Regions from separate parts of the Bacillus sp. GW823-FHT06A11 genome, predicted to be linked through region 2. Evidence: riboswitches for the same ligand, from Rfam matches in the RefSeq annotation. Region 2 holds a riboswitch; the other holds the start of a gene.
What was found. A riboswitch is a leader RNA that binds a small molecule or an ion and turns the genes downstream of it on or off. The one in region 2 is predicted to bind preQ1.
Positions count from the first base shown of each region.

Region 1: it holds a riboswitch for preQ1, as region 2 does, so the genes downstream of both, AC1Q8L_RS04235 (QueT transporter family protein) here and queC (7-cyano-7-deazaguanine synthase QueC) in region 2, are expected to answer to the same signal.

Region 1 is NZ_JBXAHS010000001.1:862,334-870,569, forward strand. It holds gene AC1Q8L_RS04225 (zinc-finger domain-containing protein) at 1-85, opposite strand, end outside; gene AC1Q8L_RS04230 (ribonuclease H family protein) at 98-757, opposite strand; gene AC1Q8L_RS04235 (QueT transporter family protein) at 911-1,396, opposite strand; PreQ1 riboswitch class I at 1,403-1,447, opposite strand; gene AC1Q8L_RS04240 (aldose 1-epimerase family protein) at 1,580-2,452, shown strand; gene AC1Q8L_RS04245 (reverse transcriptase-like protein) at 2,521-2,907, shown strand; gene AC1Q8L_RS04250 (DMT family transporter) at 2,921-3,826, shown strand; gene AC1Q8L_RS04255 (DUF6123 family protein) at 3,829-4,089, opposite strand; gene AC1Q8L_RS04260 (cysteine hydrolase family protein) at 4,272-4,832, shown strand; gene AC1Q8L_RS04265 (GNAT family N-acetyltransferase) at 4,875-5,735, opposite strand; gene AC1Q8L_RS04270 (cell surface protein) at 5,864-8,236, shown strand, end outside.
Region 2 is NZ_JBXAHS010000001.1:1,096,218-1,104,453, forward strand. It holds gene nrdE (class 1b ribonucleoside-diphosphate reductase subunit alpha) at 1-436, opposite strand, end outside; gene nrdI (class Ib ribonucleoside-diphosphate reductase assembly flavoprotein NrdI) at 423-782, opposite strand; gene AC1Q8L_RS05470 (hypothetical protein) at 1,260-1,577, opposite strand; gene ykzS (protein YkzS) at 1,677-1,871, opposite strand; gene AC1Q8L_RS05480 (GNAT family N-acetyltransferase) at 2,206-2,784, shown strand; gene AC1Q8L_RS05485 (hypothetical protein) at 2,820-3,422, opposite strand; gene AC1Q8L_RS05490 (hypothetical protein) at 3,511-3,666, opposite strand; gene AC1Q8L_RS05495 (YkvS family protein) at 3,927-4,112, shown strand; gene queF (preQ(1) synthase) at 4,161-4,658, opposite strand; gene queE (7-carboxy-7-deazaguanine synthase QueE) at 4,677-5,393, opposite strand; gene queD (6-carboxytetrahydropterin synthase QueD) at 5,386-5,877, opposite strand; gene queC (7-cyano-7-deazaguanine synthase QueC) at 5,877-6,539, opposite strand; PreQ1 riboswitch class I at 6,633-6,676, opposite strand; gene kinB (sporulation sensor histidine kinase KinB) at 6,883-8,091, shown strand; gene AC1Q8L_RS05525 (DUF6254 family protein) at 8,103-8,219, opposite strand.

The DNA of each region.
Region 1 (8,236 bases), 230 kb from region 2:
TTCGATTATGTTCTCGCAAGAAACATCCTTCACAATATGTTTCTAATAAGTCATTTACCTCTGTAATGAGTTGCTTTTTATCCACCTTTGCACCTCTCTATTCGGTTATTTCTTTATGACTATCAATGACTGTCCCTTCTAATGCTTGCGTTGCTAATTGATGTGCTTCTTTATTTTGTTTTCTAGATATCGGTTCACATACAAGTTTTAATTTCATTTGCTTCGCCTTTTGTTCAATTTGATCTAAATAATGATTTAAATGCTCATCATAACAAGGCCATTCTCCGGCTAATTGCTGCAGTACCACTTGTGAATCTCCGCGAAGTGTAACTGCTTCATACTTAATCCCTAGTTCCTCGAGTATATTCATACCGTATAATAATGATGCATATTCCGCTTCATTATTATCATATATACCTTCTATATATGCATTGCGGCGAATGCGGTAGTTTGTATTTCCTTTTTTATAATACACACATATACCAACGCCAGCTTCTTTCGTTTGCACATCATACCCCCCATCAAAATAAACGAGTATTTCTTGGGGCTCTTCCTCTACTTGCTTACTTAACTTTTTCATCTCTTTTAATGACCATTCTGCGTCCATTTCATCGTAAAATAAAAGTTCCTTAGCTCTTCCTGTTTTCTCAAAATCCTCTGCAAATTGAAGTACTTCTTCTATGTTCATATACTCTGTTGTTAATTCCGTCTGCAATCCACGCTTCGTTTTATACAACCAATGAATTTTATATTTCATACTACATTCCCCTTATGTAAGACTTCTTATATATATATCCGGCTAATTGAAGCCTCACTTTATTTTATTATATTTTATCTAGAGTCACAGCATTATATTCAATATGATTACATACAAAAAGAGCTATCCCTATAGGAATAGCTCTTTCATCTATTACATAAATCTTTCAAATTGTACTCGCTTATTAATCCAGTACATTACAGGCATACCGATCGCCATGACAACAAATTCACCGATTGCACAAGTTAACCAAGACAACATAAATGGTAAACCCAATGCAAGATGAAGTTCAATTGCAATCATAAACATTGTAATCGTAAAGATAACTGTATTAAAAATCATACGAGCCCAAACACCTTTAATAAATCGCATAGAAATAATCGTTGCAACTAACGCAAGAATAGATTGCCCTACTCCAAATACTAAATCGTAAGCGATCATAGGTGAGAAAAAGAGATTCGTTAAAAATACACCTAATACAATTCCGTAAATTGCTTTCTTGTTAAATACAACGAGATGATTAAACATCTCTGAAATACGAAATTGTACATTCGTAAAGCCAAATGGCTGAATAAGCATAGAAACAGCAATATATAATGCCGCTAAAATACCATTACCGACTAAAGTTCTAATATTCATGACAAAATCTCCTTAGTTTTTTTACGTGGGATGGTTTCGAACCACGTTATTCGTTTTTTAAGCAACAAGATTATATTTTACGTGGTAGCCCCTCTTTCGTCAATAGATTCCTATCATAAACTACCTTTTTCCTTTTAGACAACGTATAATGAAACATATGAAAGATTTAGGAGGTTTCACTTCATGACAGCAACAATTCAAAATGAAAAAGTGATCGTTTCCATTTCTGACAAAGGTGCAGAATTACAGAGCGTTCGCTTAAAAGAAGACAACACAGAATATTTATGGCAAGGTGATTCTACTTATTGGGGACGCCGTGCACCAATTTTGTTCCCAATTGTCGGCCGATTAGTAGATAATACATACTACGTAGACGGTAAACCATATTCATTAACACAACACGGTTTCGCTCGTGATCTTACTTTCTCTGTGAAAGAACAAAGCGAAACAAAAATCACTTATATCGTTACTAGTAATGAAGAAACATTAAAAAAATACCCATACGAATTCGAACTACTCGTTTCTTATGAGCTAGATGGACAAATCGTTCATGTAACATATGAAGTAAACAATCCTACTTCAAAAGAGATGTTCTTCTCAATCGGAGCACATCCTGGCTTCAACTTCCCTTTATTGGATGGTGAATCATTTACAGATTATCATTTATCGTTTAATGGTTCGGAACGCTTAGAAACAAGCGTATTAGAAGGACCTTATCTTTCAAACAAAAAGCAATTAATCGCTGAAAATACAACTGAATTGCCACTTACATATGATTTATTCAAAAATGATGCGCTTATTTTTGAAAATATGAATACGAATGAAATTTCGATTCGTTCTCATAAACATAATAAATTTGTAAAAGTAGAATTTGATGGCTTCCCATTTGTCGGCGTATGGACACCAGGGGATAACGCACCTTTCTTATGTATTGAACCTTGGTATGGAATCGCTGATGAAATAAATCCAGCAAAAGATTTCAAGGACAAAAAGGGAATTCAATCGTTACAAGCGAATGAAACATTTACATGTTGTTATAGCATCACAATCGGATAACTACTCTATCCCCTACTTCAAAAAGCATTTAAGTAGGGGATAATCTTATAATTTGGAGGTTTCTCATTTTGATTGAAGTATATATTGATGGTGCATCAAAAGGAAATCCTGGTCCTTCTGGTGCAGGAGTGTTTATTAAAGGCGTTCAGCCGCCTGTACAATTATCATTACCACTTGGAACAATGTCCAATCATGAAGCAGAATACCGCGCTTTACTTCTAGCATTAAAATATTGCATCGAGCATAATTATAGCACTGTCTCTTTTCGTACAGATTCCCAGCTTGTCGAACGGGCTGTTGAAAAGGAATACGCAAAAAATAAAATATTTGCACCTCTTTTAGATGAAGCGCTGCAGTACATAAAAAACTTCGATCTCTTTTTTATTAAGTGGATTCCAAGTAGTCAAAATAAAGTAGCTGATGAATTAGCTAGAAAAGCTATCTTACAAAATTAACGGGGGTATGAGTGTGAAAAAAGAGTGGATTGCTCCTCTTGCTTTATTATTTGTCTCTTTTATTTGGGGAGCTACGTTTGTTGTCGTTCAAAACGCTATGTCTTTCGTTGGTCCATTTACGTTTAATGGTATTCGCTTTTTATTCGCTGGAATTATTTTATTATTCGTTCAAATTATTTTCTCACAAAAAACTTCAAAACAAGATATAAAACATAGTAGCACGGCAGGGATAATCGTTGGTTTTTTCTTATTTGTCGGTTATTTATTGCAAACATTTGGCTTACTCTATACAACATCTTCAAAAGCAGGTTTCTTAACTGGGCTAAGCATTGTTATGGTCCCAATCTTATCATTTATCTTTTTAAAACAAAAAGCTACCATTTTCATCGTACTTGGTATTGCTGTAGCTACAACAGGTTTGTACTTATTAACAGCTGCTGATTCTTTCCAATTAAATATAGGAGATATACTTGTTCTCGGTTGTGCAGTCGCTTTCGCTGCCCATATTCTTATTAACGGCTTCTTTTCTAAAAAAATATCACCTTTATTATTAAGCACATCTCAAGTATTAGCTGTTGGTATATTTTCTTCTATTTGCGCTTTCTTGTTTGAAGATTGGGAAAAGTTATTTTCAGTATCACTATGGACGAATCAATCCTTTTTATTCGCACTCTTTCTAACTGCCCTGTTTGCAACATCTATTGCTTTTTTCATTCAAACATCGGCACAAAAACACACTTCTCCAACGAGAGTAGCAATTATTTTCGCAATGGAGCCCGTTTTTGCTGCCTTAACAGGCGTTCTCGTTGCAAATGAACAACTTTCTATTTCTGCTATTATCGGATGTCTATGTATTTTTCTAGGCATGATTTTTGTTGAATTACCTTCCAAAACAAAAAAAGAAGCGCAGGCTGCGTGAAGTTACGCTTGTAACTTCCGCATAAAAGCCTTAGCGCTTTTTTTATCTGTAATTTCTTCCTCTTTCAATCGTTCTAATAACGCAACGAAATAACTACCATCAAACTGTAATTGATGTTTAATTGTCGCTTCTATTGCTGCGTTCACAATCCCATCAGACGCACCAGTATATCCTTGTCCGAACATAATAAACCCTTGCGCTTCCTCTGATAATTTAAATCCCTTCGTATGTAAGAATGAAAGATAATCTTCTACTGTTTGCATGTTATTCCCACCTACTCAAAAATTCTCCATCTCCTATCATACATGTTTTTACACGCTATGAGAATGAAATTTCTTTGACAACTTTGTAAATCAATCTTCTACTTCGCTTACAATGGAGGATTTCCTAACAACCTGAAGGAATATGTAAAGTGGAACTTATTTCATATTAAAGGGGAGACACGATGAAACAAGCACTATTAATTATCGACGCTCAACAAGAATTAATTGATGGAAATGAGCAAGAAAATGAAGTTTTTCGTAAAACCGAGCTATTATCTACACTAAATATAGCACTGCAGAAAGCAATAGATTCAAATGCTCTTATTGTTTTCATAAGAGATATCGATGTTGCTTCTGGTAGTGGCGAAGGATTTGAAGTACATAATCAAATTCAAGTACCCCAGTCTGCAATTCTTATTAATAAAGCAGCAACCAATTCATTCTACGGCACTTCTTTACTTGAACTTTTAAAAGAAGAAAACATTAATCATATTGTTATAGGCGGATGTAAAACAGAACATTGCATCGACACTGCCGTTAGGACAGCAACTGTACAAGGATTTGACGTTACATTAATTAAAAACGGGCATTCAACAACTGATTCTAACGTATTGTCTGCAGAGCAAATTATTAATCACCACAATAAAATTTTACACGGTCATTATAACGTTGATAATTTTTCTATGGTGAGAGATATTGAGGAAGACCTCTTTCAGCCAACTCATGACCAATATCGTGATTAAATTAGCTCGAAAAAGAATCCTTCATTTAAAAGGATTCTTTTTTTATCCAAAAATTTGCGCTGCAATACTATATAGTTCACCATTTCTTTTTAATAACCGATTACTATTTTTCATCATAATTGGTGGTGTATTCACCTTTTTAAAACCAGCAATCTCTAATTCTTTCATAAAATCGTTCTTTCCTTCTGGTACATCCATTCTTAATTTTCCATTATGCCCTCTTGCTAAATCATGTACTATTCTCATTGCCATCGCATTATTTTTAGCAACGACTGGTCCTATTATTTTATTTTCTGGCGTTTGTATACTTATACCGTATCCTACTACATTTTCTTTCGTATCCTTTACAACGACACACCGCTCACTTTGCATAATTCTTTGTTTTAAAAACCCGTTTCGGCTTGTCCCAAATGCGCCTTCATCTATTTTTATTATTCCTTCTAAATCACTCTCTCTATAAACCATCATATATTCTTCATTTTCTGCACATTTATGATTCGCATTGTACGAGTTACAAATATATTTAGAAACATAGCTTACTACCCTAAATCCTAATTTTTCATATAAGGGCTTCCCTTCATCCGTAGCAATAAGCATAATTGGAGTTTGAGCTGATACGCTATTCATGCATGAATTCGTTATCACCCTTCCTATTCCTCTTCCCTTATAATCTGGATGTACAATTACCATTCCGATAGATGCCAACGCCTCCCCGTATAATATTATTGCTGCGCTAGCAATAAGTTCCTTTCGCTCATTCCATACGCCGTATACAATACCTGTGTTAAAAACTGTTTCAATTTCTTCTCTGTTATAATCCCAGCCAATATAAGAAGATAACGATACAATATCGCCTATTTGTTCTTTCCTAAGACGCTCCACCCTAATTTCCAATTCAATCATACTCCATCCCCTTATCTAGACATTTAAATCATTATTACTAAATCAACTTGTACATGTTTCCATTCATTTGTCACATACATATGTTATTTTGACCAAGACTATATTTATATTGTAAATGAGGTGACAACATGCCCATTACGAATCGATTTTCTACCACCACTAACGGCGCACTCGCTATTACTGGAAATACTTTAGGCTTAAGCAAAATTAGTAATCAAAACCGTGCTGGTACAATCGGGGCAATTGGTGCATTCGCAACTACGAATACTGCTTTACAAGTACCTACTTTTCCTGCTGGTACAACGTTAAACTATACACAAAATAGTTCTACCGCTATTTTAAATATCCCTGCTGGTAGTACTATTCTTTACGCAGAACTCGTTTGGGGTGGAAACTATTTATCTCGTGATCAAAACATTACGAGTGTATTAGGAAACCCAGTTTCTTTTACAACACCTATTTCAACATACTCGATTACCCCTTCAGCTGTTACGGCTTCAAACCAAACATTCGTTTCAAACTCTATTACATTTGGATTTTACACTCGTTCAGCAGACGTAACAACCCTTATTCAAGCGGGAGGTTCTGGTTCCTATACTACAGGCGCGGTTCCTGGACTTGTAGATCCTATAGATGCTTCTAATGGAACAATTAATTCGGCTGGATGGACGCTTATCGTCGCTTATCAAAACGGGACATTGCCAGCAAGAAACTTAACCATTTATGTAGCGGGTAACCGTGTTTCTGCTGATACCGGTAGTGCAGATGTAGCTGTTTCTGGATTTTTAACACCTTCAGGAGGACCTGTAAGCGGGAGGTTATTTTTAAGTTCTATTGAAGGAGATGCAGATTTAATAGGGGATCAAGCTTTATTTGGACCAAATTTCAGTTCATTAAATGCTTTATCTGGGCCAAATAATGCTGTAAATAATTTCTTCGGTTCTCAAGTTAATAATGCTGCAGGAAATTTAGATACAACTGGGACATTTGGAACGCGAAATCAAAGTGCTTCTACAGGTACAAACATCTCCGCTGGAAGACAGGGCTGGGATATTACTTCTATTGATATTTCTCCTTATTTAACAAACTCACAAGTATCCGCCGCAATCCGTTTAACTACTAACGGAGACGCATATATGTTGAATACAGTAGGCTTACAAATTAATATAAACTCACCAAATATACAAGCAACGAAAAGCGTAAATAAAAGTGTTGCTGCAATTGGAGATATTCTCACTTATACAGTTACTATCCCTAACACTGGACTTCTTCCTGCCAATAACGCTATTTTTATAGATAGTCTCCCTAACGGTACTTCTTTTATACCCGGCACTGTAACAGTAGATAACATACCACAAACAAATGCAAATCCCGCGGCTGGTATATCACTTGGAACAATTAATAATGGTGCTTCTCGCACAGTAACTTTCCAAGCTACTGTCGTTTCTCTTCCAAGTCAAAATCCTATCTCTAACACTGCTAATATTACATTTCAATATACACCAATTGCCGGAGGAACAACTTTTAACGGTCTTGCAACAAGCAACTCTGCTGGAACACAAATTAACCTGGCAGATATTAATGGAACAAAATCAGTTAACAAACTTTTTACCGATATTGGTGAAACATTAACTTACAGTATTGCCTTAGCTAATATAGGAAATATCGCTGCAACAAATGTTATATATACGGACCCGATTCCTAGCGGGACTACTTTCATTCCAGGGAGTGTAACTGTGAACGGAGTTACTCAAGCTGGCGCAAATCCCGCTAATGGTATATCAATTGGATCAATTGCCGCAAATTCTACTACTACTATTTCATTTCAAGTATTCGTTCCTTCTATCCCCCAAACAAATCCAATATTAAATAGTGGTACAACAACATATCAATACATTCCTGTACCAAATCAACCTGCAGTAAGTGGGACTGATACGACCAATATCGTATCTACTCAAGTGAATAACGCCACTGTAACAATGGCAAAAGCAGTAGATAAAAATTTCGCAGATATTGGTGATACACTAACGTACACCGTTTCCTTTACAGGTACAGGTAATACAAATGCGAACAATGTTATTTTTACAGATATCATTCCTACTGGAACAACTTTTGTTCTAAACAGTTTAACAATTGATGGCACGACACAAGTGGGCGCAAATCCCGCTACCGGCGTGAACATTGGATCCATCCCAAGCGGCACAATAAAAAATGTTGTATTTCAAGTAGTAGTAAACACAATACCCGCGTCAAATGTCGTATCTAACGGATCAAGCGCTTCTTATCAATATACCGTCAACCCTAGCCAATCTCCCGTTACAAAAAACATTTCTTCTAATCTCGTTTCCACTCAAATTAACAATGCGAATTTAACATTAACAAAATCAACTAACAAACAATTTGCCACAATTGGCGAAACGATAAGTTATACAATCCTTATTACAAACAGTGGAAATGCAGCCGCTAATAACGTTCAACTAACAGATCCACTTCCAAACGGA
Region 2 (8,236 bases):
GTGTCGCTGGTTGGTAGTTTTGTTTTACAATCATGCTTGCGAATTGTCTTGCCTTCGAAACATCACCGCGTCCTAAGTATAATGAAACAATTGCTACACGATCTTCATAGCTTTCTAAGTATTGTTTTTGATCATTCGTTTTTAACGCATAATCTTTGTAGAACTTAGATGCTGCCATATAAGATTGGAACTCGAAGTTTTCACCATAAGCGATGTTATATACTTCCTCTACTTCCTCCAAGCTATACTCGTCCAGAACGTTGTAATAGTAATCATGTTCTTTCATATACTCCATTCGCTCTGCCACGCTATTAAAAGGAACGGTATTCTCTCTAGCTTCTTCCATAAAGACTTCTAATGCCTCTTTATCTTTATGAAGCTGATAAAAACCGTCCTGCATTTGCGTGATTTCATTATTCAGTTCAATGTGTCGCAATCTCCCGCACCCTTTCCTTAAAATATTCTACATCGTTATTTGTTCCAGATAACTCAAATTTTGATACAATAGGCACTTCATATTTAGTAGAAATCTTGTCAGCACTTGCACCGAACATGTCTCCCCAGTTACGATTGCCGCTTGCAGATACGCCTTTTAATTTTTCATTATTGCGCTCTAAAAAGTCTAAAACACGTTCTGGTACATTGCCAAAACCTGTTGTATACGTAATAAGAATAAAGTCTTCATCTATTACTAGATCTTCATCAATTTGAACGGCCGGCATATTTAATTTGTGAATGAAACGCTTCACGTTTCCTGTCATAGAATCATATGCAACTAACATTTCCGACCCTCCCTCTCAAATCTATATTCTCTATATGTTGTTCTTGATTTCTCTATATATTGTATTACGTTTCAAAATAAGACACAAGATATATGTATAAATTCTTTCTTTTTTTAACTTTTACTTTTCGACATGATAGCCGTTTTTTTTCAATACAATGACTATGAAACAACATTCTAAAACTCATGTCAATAAAGTGCTTTTCAAAAAAGTTGTCAACGAATTTAACCTTATTTTTAAAAAAGTTAACAATATATTTTGTCATAAAACGGTAGATGCTGAAGAAATATATTTCTCCAGCATCACGCAAAAAAGAACAGATATAAAACGATAATCTGCTCTAAAAAACGATTACATTTATCAAATTTACCTTATTAAATATATTATACATATACTTTCGTCTCTCGTTACATACTAAAAGATAACTATTATAGAAAAAGATTATTATTATGGAACTTCAATTTATTTATGAAAAGTTTATTCAGAGTGCTCAATACGCAAAATATCTTTTACAAATATGTGATGTGGATTTTCATCTTTATCAAGCATTGTACATACAGGAGCCTCTTCATCAAAGTATACAATCATTCCTTCTACATACTGATATGTATGTTGAACTTGTACAGTTACTTTAATTTCTATCGCTTCTTCATATGCTCTTTTTATTTTCTGAAGCATTTTTGCTGAACATTTTCGTTTCTCTGGATACATAACCATTCCCATAAATCTATTGCCGGCTCTATCTTTCCACATATAATCCCAATGTGGTAAAATGCCTTGTTTAAAATCGCCCATAATTCCCCTCTCCTTTATCTTTTATTTATTCCGCATTAAACGTCCAGTTGGTGAAGGTTACTAATCAGTGAGGGATGCCCTGCTGATCAAAATTCCCCTTTATGAACGTGGCGTTTCTGAATATGTATAAATCACTTGCCCGCCTCGCTGTGCGTTACCAATGAAATGCTTAAAGTCTTCTCTATTTACAACAACTTCTCTGAACGTATAAAATACATCTTTCGTAACAACATACTCCGTTATTTCACCATTTTTCAGCTGATCTAAAATTGTATTTGCTAATTCTTTATCCATGTATTTCACCTCTCTGCAATATTTTATTCTATCGTATATTCTATAGGTCAACAACTGTAAAATTATCCCGCTATTTGCGGGTAGTCCGATTGGTGTTGACTACTAATCAGTCGTGGAATGAACAAAAAATCTTACTGATTAACATTTCACTTTATCTTGTTGTTATGCCATGATTTTATTTTCGTTATTTCGCAAACAATATCGTTTTACTATATGTCCACTAAATATCATATACTAACATAGCTACTTCTCTATATCAAACATTTCGGCATTCAATTATGCAAAGTTCCATACCACTATGCTACAATATACAAATAGAACTAGGAGGGATACTATGATTCGGAAAGCAAAAAAGACAGATGCAATGGCAATAGCTCCTTTATTGTATAATGCTCTGCATGAAATTGCTGAAAAAATCACAGGTAGCACAGTTGAAGCAGAAGTATTACTAGGACTTGAGACATGGTTCTCAAAAGAAAATAACCGTCTGAGCTACGAAAACTGTTTTATTTATGAACAAGACGAAAGTGCAGTTGGAATTATTGTCGCTTATCACGGTAGTGAAGCAACACAGCTTGACGCACCAATTGTACATCACTTAAGAGAATTACATAAAGATGAATCGATTACGTTAGAAAAAGAAGCTGAGCTTGATGAGTATTACATTGATACATTATCAGTTTCAAGTGCACACGGTGGAAAAGGTATTGGTTCTAAATTAATTGAAGCTGCCGAAATCTATGCAACTGAAAAAGGGCATGAAAAAATCGCTTTACTTGTTAATTTAGAAAACAAACGCGCCTATTCACTATACGAAAAGTTAGGTTATAAAAAAGATGAAATTGTTATGCTAGTAGGCGAACCTTATGCTCATCTCGTAAAACCATTAAACGTCAAAATTTCTATATCTTAAAAAGAAAGCACACGATTTATATAAATCGTGTGCTTTTATGTTAAATTCGTATTTAATATATTTCCATCCATCGCCTCGTGAAACGTATATGTTGTACATCCCCATGGCTTTCTATGCAAAATAGGAGAACCAGACCATCCCATTGCCCTCAGCTCCGTTCCAATCATCGAATTAAAATAATTATGACCTACAAGAGCAATACTTCCATGTACGAGAGCATAACGATGTAACAGGTAAGCCGCTTGCCTTGCCCTCTCTCTTACTTCCTTATAAGACTCAACATCTTTATGGTAGCCAAGTATCCATAATGTGCGCCCAATGAACATCCATACCTTAATTGTGCATTTCAACCACTTCGGAGCAAAAAAGTATGAAGGAACTTCAGCTTCTCTAAAAAGAGAGTTTTGCATAAAAGATAAAGAATCCGTTAATTCAGCTGCTGATTGTACAGCACGCCTTTGATCACTTGTTAAGACAAATTTCGCTGCTTCAATTGCCTCTATTGTTTCTATCGGCATTTTAGCTTTTTGTATCATTGACTCGGAATCATACTGTTTCATCCATTCGTGAAATGAATTAATTGTCATCGGTTCTCTTATACGACCTAAACAACCATGACGAATAAAAGAAATCTTCATTCTTTTCACTCTCCATTCATCACTTACGAACTCTATTATGCACTAGTTCTAAACATCATACCACGCAAGAAAAGAAAGTCATATACCTTTACATCTCCCCACCACTATCATGCGTTATCGAAGCATGGATACCATCCATCCCATCAAAATATGTACTCGTATCATATTGACGAATCTTTTTTAAATGCATATAAGAAAATAAAAATAAAATTAAAGCTATAACACTCCCCACAAATTCAAACATCATTTTACCGCCTCTAATTTCTCCCACTTCAGCAGGTTATTCTACTTTTTCATTATACCTCGATATAAAGATTCCCGCATTTTTGCTATTTTTTTCAAATAACATGGATTTTCTACATATTTTCTTACAAAAAGTGAATATTTTTCGAATTTTTACTTTGGAAACATTTACAAAGTAGGAAATATGGTTCAAAATAGGAGGAAATAAAAAAACCCAAATTTATTCTTTTTTTGGGAAAACTGTAACAAGGAGAGTTGCTTATGCAGATCGCAGAAACTGGAGATATCATCGAATTTAAAGGTGGAATGCAAGGCCGTGTTCAAAAAGTAAATCAAAACTCTGTTATTGTTGATATAACAATTATGAAGAATTTTAGAGAACTAGATATGGAACCTCTTACAGTTGTAAGTCATAAAAACTATACTGTCATTAATCAAAATGCATAATATAATAGAAAGAAAGAGCCTGTATACTATACAGGCTCTTTCTTTCTATTAACGATTATCAATTGTTTCCGGATATAGATCGTGGTTCATCATGCGGTAGTCAGCCATTTGTTCATACTTCGTCCCTGGGCGACCGTAGTTGCAGTATGGATCAATTGAAATGCCACCACGTGGTGTGAATTTCCCCCATACCTCAATGTAACGTGGATCCATTAATTTAATTAAATCGTTCATAATAACGTTCATGCAATCTTCGTGGAAATCACCATGATTGCGGAAACTAAATAAATACAACTTTAAAGATTTACTCTCTACCATTTTTTGCTCTGGAATATAGCTAATATAAATTGTTGCAAAATCTGGTTGTCCTGTTTTCGGACATAAACTTGTAAATTCAGGACAATTGAATTTTACAAAATAATCACGGTTTGGATGATTATTATCAAATACCTCTAATATTTCTGGGCTATATTCAAATAAATATTTTGTATTTTGATTTCCTAATAATGTTACATCTTTTAAATCTTCATCTAATCTTCCAGTCATTTTAAACATCCCTTCTCGTTAGACGCCGCGTTTATTTCCCCATACTAACGCATGAAGCTGAGGCAATACTTTTGCATCATTCATCTCTTTACAATTTACAGCTTTATCAATCAGCCACTCATACTTATCTAATAATTTTTTAATAAGCATCGCATCATCCACTGTTTTTGTATCATCGTTTCCTACTTGCAGGAAAAATGGTACACCTGGATAACGTTCGTGCATCTTAACTGCATATTCAAAATCATGATCATCGAATACTACTACTTTTAAACTAATATCTTTTCCTGCTAGTTTCTGAATAATAGCATCTAACTTCTGAAAATCTGTTTTCATCGTCGAACTTGGTGGTTTTGGAGAAATTGTTACCTCATCAATTTGAAGTAACCAATCTTGCCATTTACTCCCTTGCGTTTCAATTGCCGTTCGCATTCCATTTTCTTTTAATATTGAAAGAAGAAACTCAATATTTTTCAGTAATGCCGGATTTCCGCCTGAAATCGTAACATGAGAAAATTTTTCTCCTCCAATTGCAACAAGCTCATCCCAAATATCTTCTGGTGTCATCTGTCTAATTTGATCTTTAGCTGATCCATCCCACGTAAAAGCAGAATCACACCAAGCACAGCTATAATCACAACCAGCTGTACGGATAAACATTGTCTTTTGCCCTACAACCATTCCTTCACCTTGAATAGTCGGACCGAATATTTCTAAGACAGGGATTTTACTCATCGAGCATCCACTCCCGTCTTACTTCCGCATAACTAGTCGGCGTCTCAAATAGACGAACAAATTCAACGCGAGCTCCTTTATATTCGTTCACTCGATTCTCTTTTGTTAGTGCTTCTGCCATCTTTTCATAAATCCAAACGACCATATTTTCAGCAGTCGTATTCATTGCAGGTAACGTTTCGTTTAAATAACGATGATCTAAATAAATTTCGATTTCATTCTTCCAAATTTCTTTTATATCTCCAAAGTCAATTGCAAGACCTATTTCATTTACATATCCACTAATTCCAAATACAACTTTATATGTGTGACCATGTAAGTTTTTACATTTCCCTTCATAACAGTGTAAATGGTGTGCTGCATCAAATGTAAATTCCTTGCTGACCATTACTCTTTTATTATGGTATTTGAGTTGTTTACGCTGAATATCCTTGTCCATTTTTTGCAAATTCTCTACGATGCGAAATCCAAAAAAGTTATCCATTAGTTGTTCGCTCCTTCGCGTTCCTGTAGGTACGTATCTAATCCTGCTTTACGAAGTTGACATGCTGGACATTCACCGCAACCATCACCAATGATTCCGTTATAACATGTTAATGTTTTTTCCCGAACAAACTCAAATGCTCCAAGTTCATCTGATAATTTCCATGTTTCAGCTTTATCAATCCACATAAGTGGCGTGTGAATGACAAACGGGTAATCCATAGATAAATTTAAAGTAACGTTTAACGATTTCACAAACACGTCACGGCAGTCTGGATAACCACTGAAATCAGTTTCACATACACCTGTTACAATATGACGTGCTCCAACTTGTTTTGCTAATACAGCAGCAAATGATAGGAAGAGTAAATTTCGTCCATCTACAAATGTCGATGGCAATTCACCTTCTTCATGTGTAATCTCCATATCCGTTCTCGTTAACGCATTTGGAGCAAGTTGATTTAATAGACTCATATCTAGTACCGTATGCTTTATTCCTAGCTCTTTTGCAATTTCCGCTGCACAATCAATTTCTAGCTTATGACGTTGATTGTAATTAAATGTTACAGCTTCTACCTCTGCAAACTGCTCTATTGCCCAAAATAAACATGTCGTACTATCTTGTCCTCCACTAAAAACAACAACTGCTTTTTCTTTTTTCATTTCACTCATTCTCCTTCTCTACTATAAATAAGAAGAAAGAACGTTCTTGAACTGTCACAATAAAAAAACAAAACAATACCTAAAGATATTGTTGTTTCCATAGTTTTTTATAGAGGGAGTTCGCGAACCTCTCCCGCGCGGTGCACGGAATTTCTTCTTTCATTGACACAGCTTATTGTAACATATTGTATACTAGCGTAAAAATTTCTGATTTTTCCGCTATTTATCATTTCATTTCTTTCATTTTATAGTATGATTAATTTAATATAAGAAGAGAGGAGGCATCCCACTGAAATCCTTTATTATTTATCTCTTTTTAAATATATTATTCATCCTGATTACAATGCTCGTATATCATTTATTTTGGAATCAAAAAGGGAAACGCTCTCCTAAATTAAATTCAGCTATATTCATTGTACTCTGTTGCCTCGCTACCGTACTCTGTATTACATTTGCAGCAAAAACAAATAATGGTTTTCAATTTGATATGCGCCATATTGTATTAATTGTCGGTACATTAACGGGAGGGCCTATTGCTGGTGGTTCTATCTTAGTTGTATTAAACATATATCGCTTATTATTAGGTGGGATCGGTGTTTTCCCATCTCTTATCGGTTCTGTTCTTCTATTTATTGTTCTACTATTAACATATAAATTTTTCAATCGAACTTCTAATCGTATAAAAATAACACTTGCTATTATCTACAGTCTCACATACGGATTTAGTTGGATACCCTTCTTCCTTTCAAAGGTTACAAATAAGACTGATTATATACCGCATATTATTGTGTATGAGTTATGTTCAATGCTTGGTACGATTCTAATTTTATATTTACTACACATATTACAAACTCAAGTTCGTCTCCAAAACGAACTTATAAATGCTGAAAAATTTCATTTAATTGGTGAAATGGCAGCGTCTATCTCTCATGAAATTCGCAATCCATTAACTTCAACAAAAGGGTTTTTACAACTGTTACAATCAGATACATGCACTGAGCAGGAACGAAAATTATATATCGACATTGCCATTAACGGCATTGAACAAGCAAATCATGTTCTTACAGATTATTTAACCTTTGCTAAACCAAGCATTGAAAAAGAACAAACATTACAGTTAGAAGAAGAATTACTACATGCATTGTCGTTAATTACACCGCTTGCTAATTTAACAAATGTACGTACTCATTATATAAAGCAAAGCACTTCTTTTTTTATCGCTGGAGAAAAGCAAAAACTAAATCAATGTTTATTAAATATTTTAAAAAATTGCATTGAGGCTATGCCAAAAGGCGGTGATCTTTATTTCACATTAGTTCCTGATCATAAGCATATTCAGTTATACATAAAAGATACAGGAGTCGGTATGGATTCAGAACAAGTAAAACGTCTTGGCTCGCCTTTCTATTCAACGAAAGAAAAAGGCACTGGACTTGGAATGATGGTCGTATTCAGTGTTGTTCAAGCTATGAATGGAAAAATTGATATTATAAGTGAAAAAGGAATCGGTACAACCTTTTTATTAACTTTTCCACTCATACAAAAAACGTGATGAAATAATCATCACGTTTTTTCTGTTCCTTCAACTAATTCAGCAAAAGCTTTCACTTTTCCGTGCGGTTGTTGATTTTCTTTACGCGCTTTCCAGGCGCGCTCTTCTTCTCGCTTCTTCTTAGACATATTTTTTCAACTCCTTC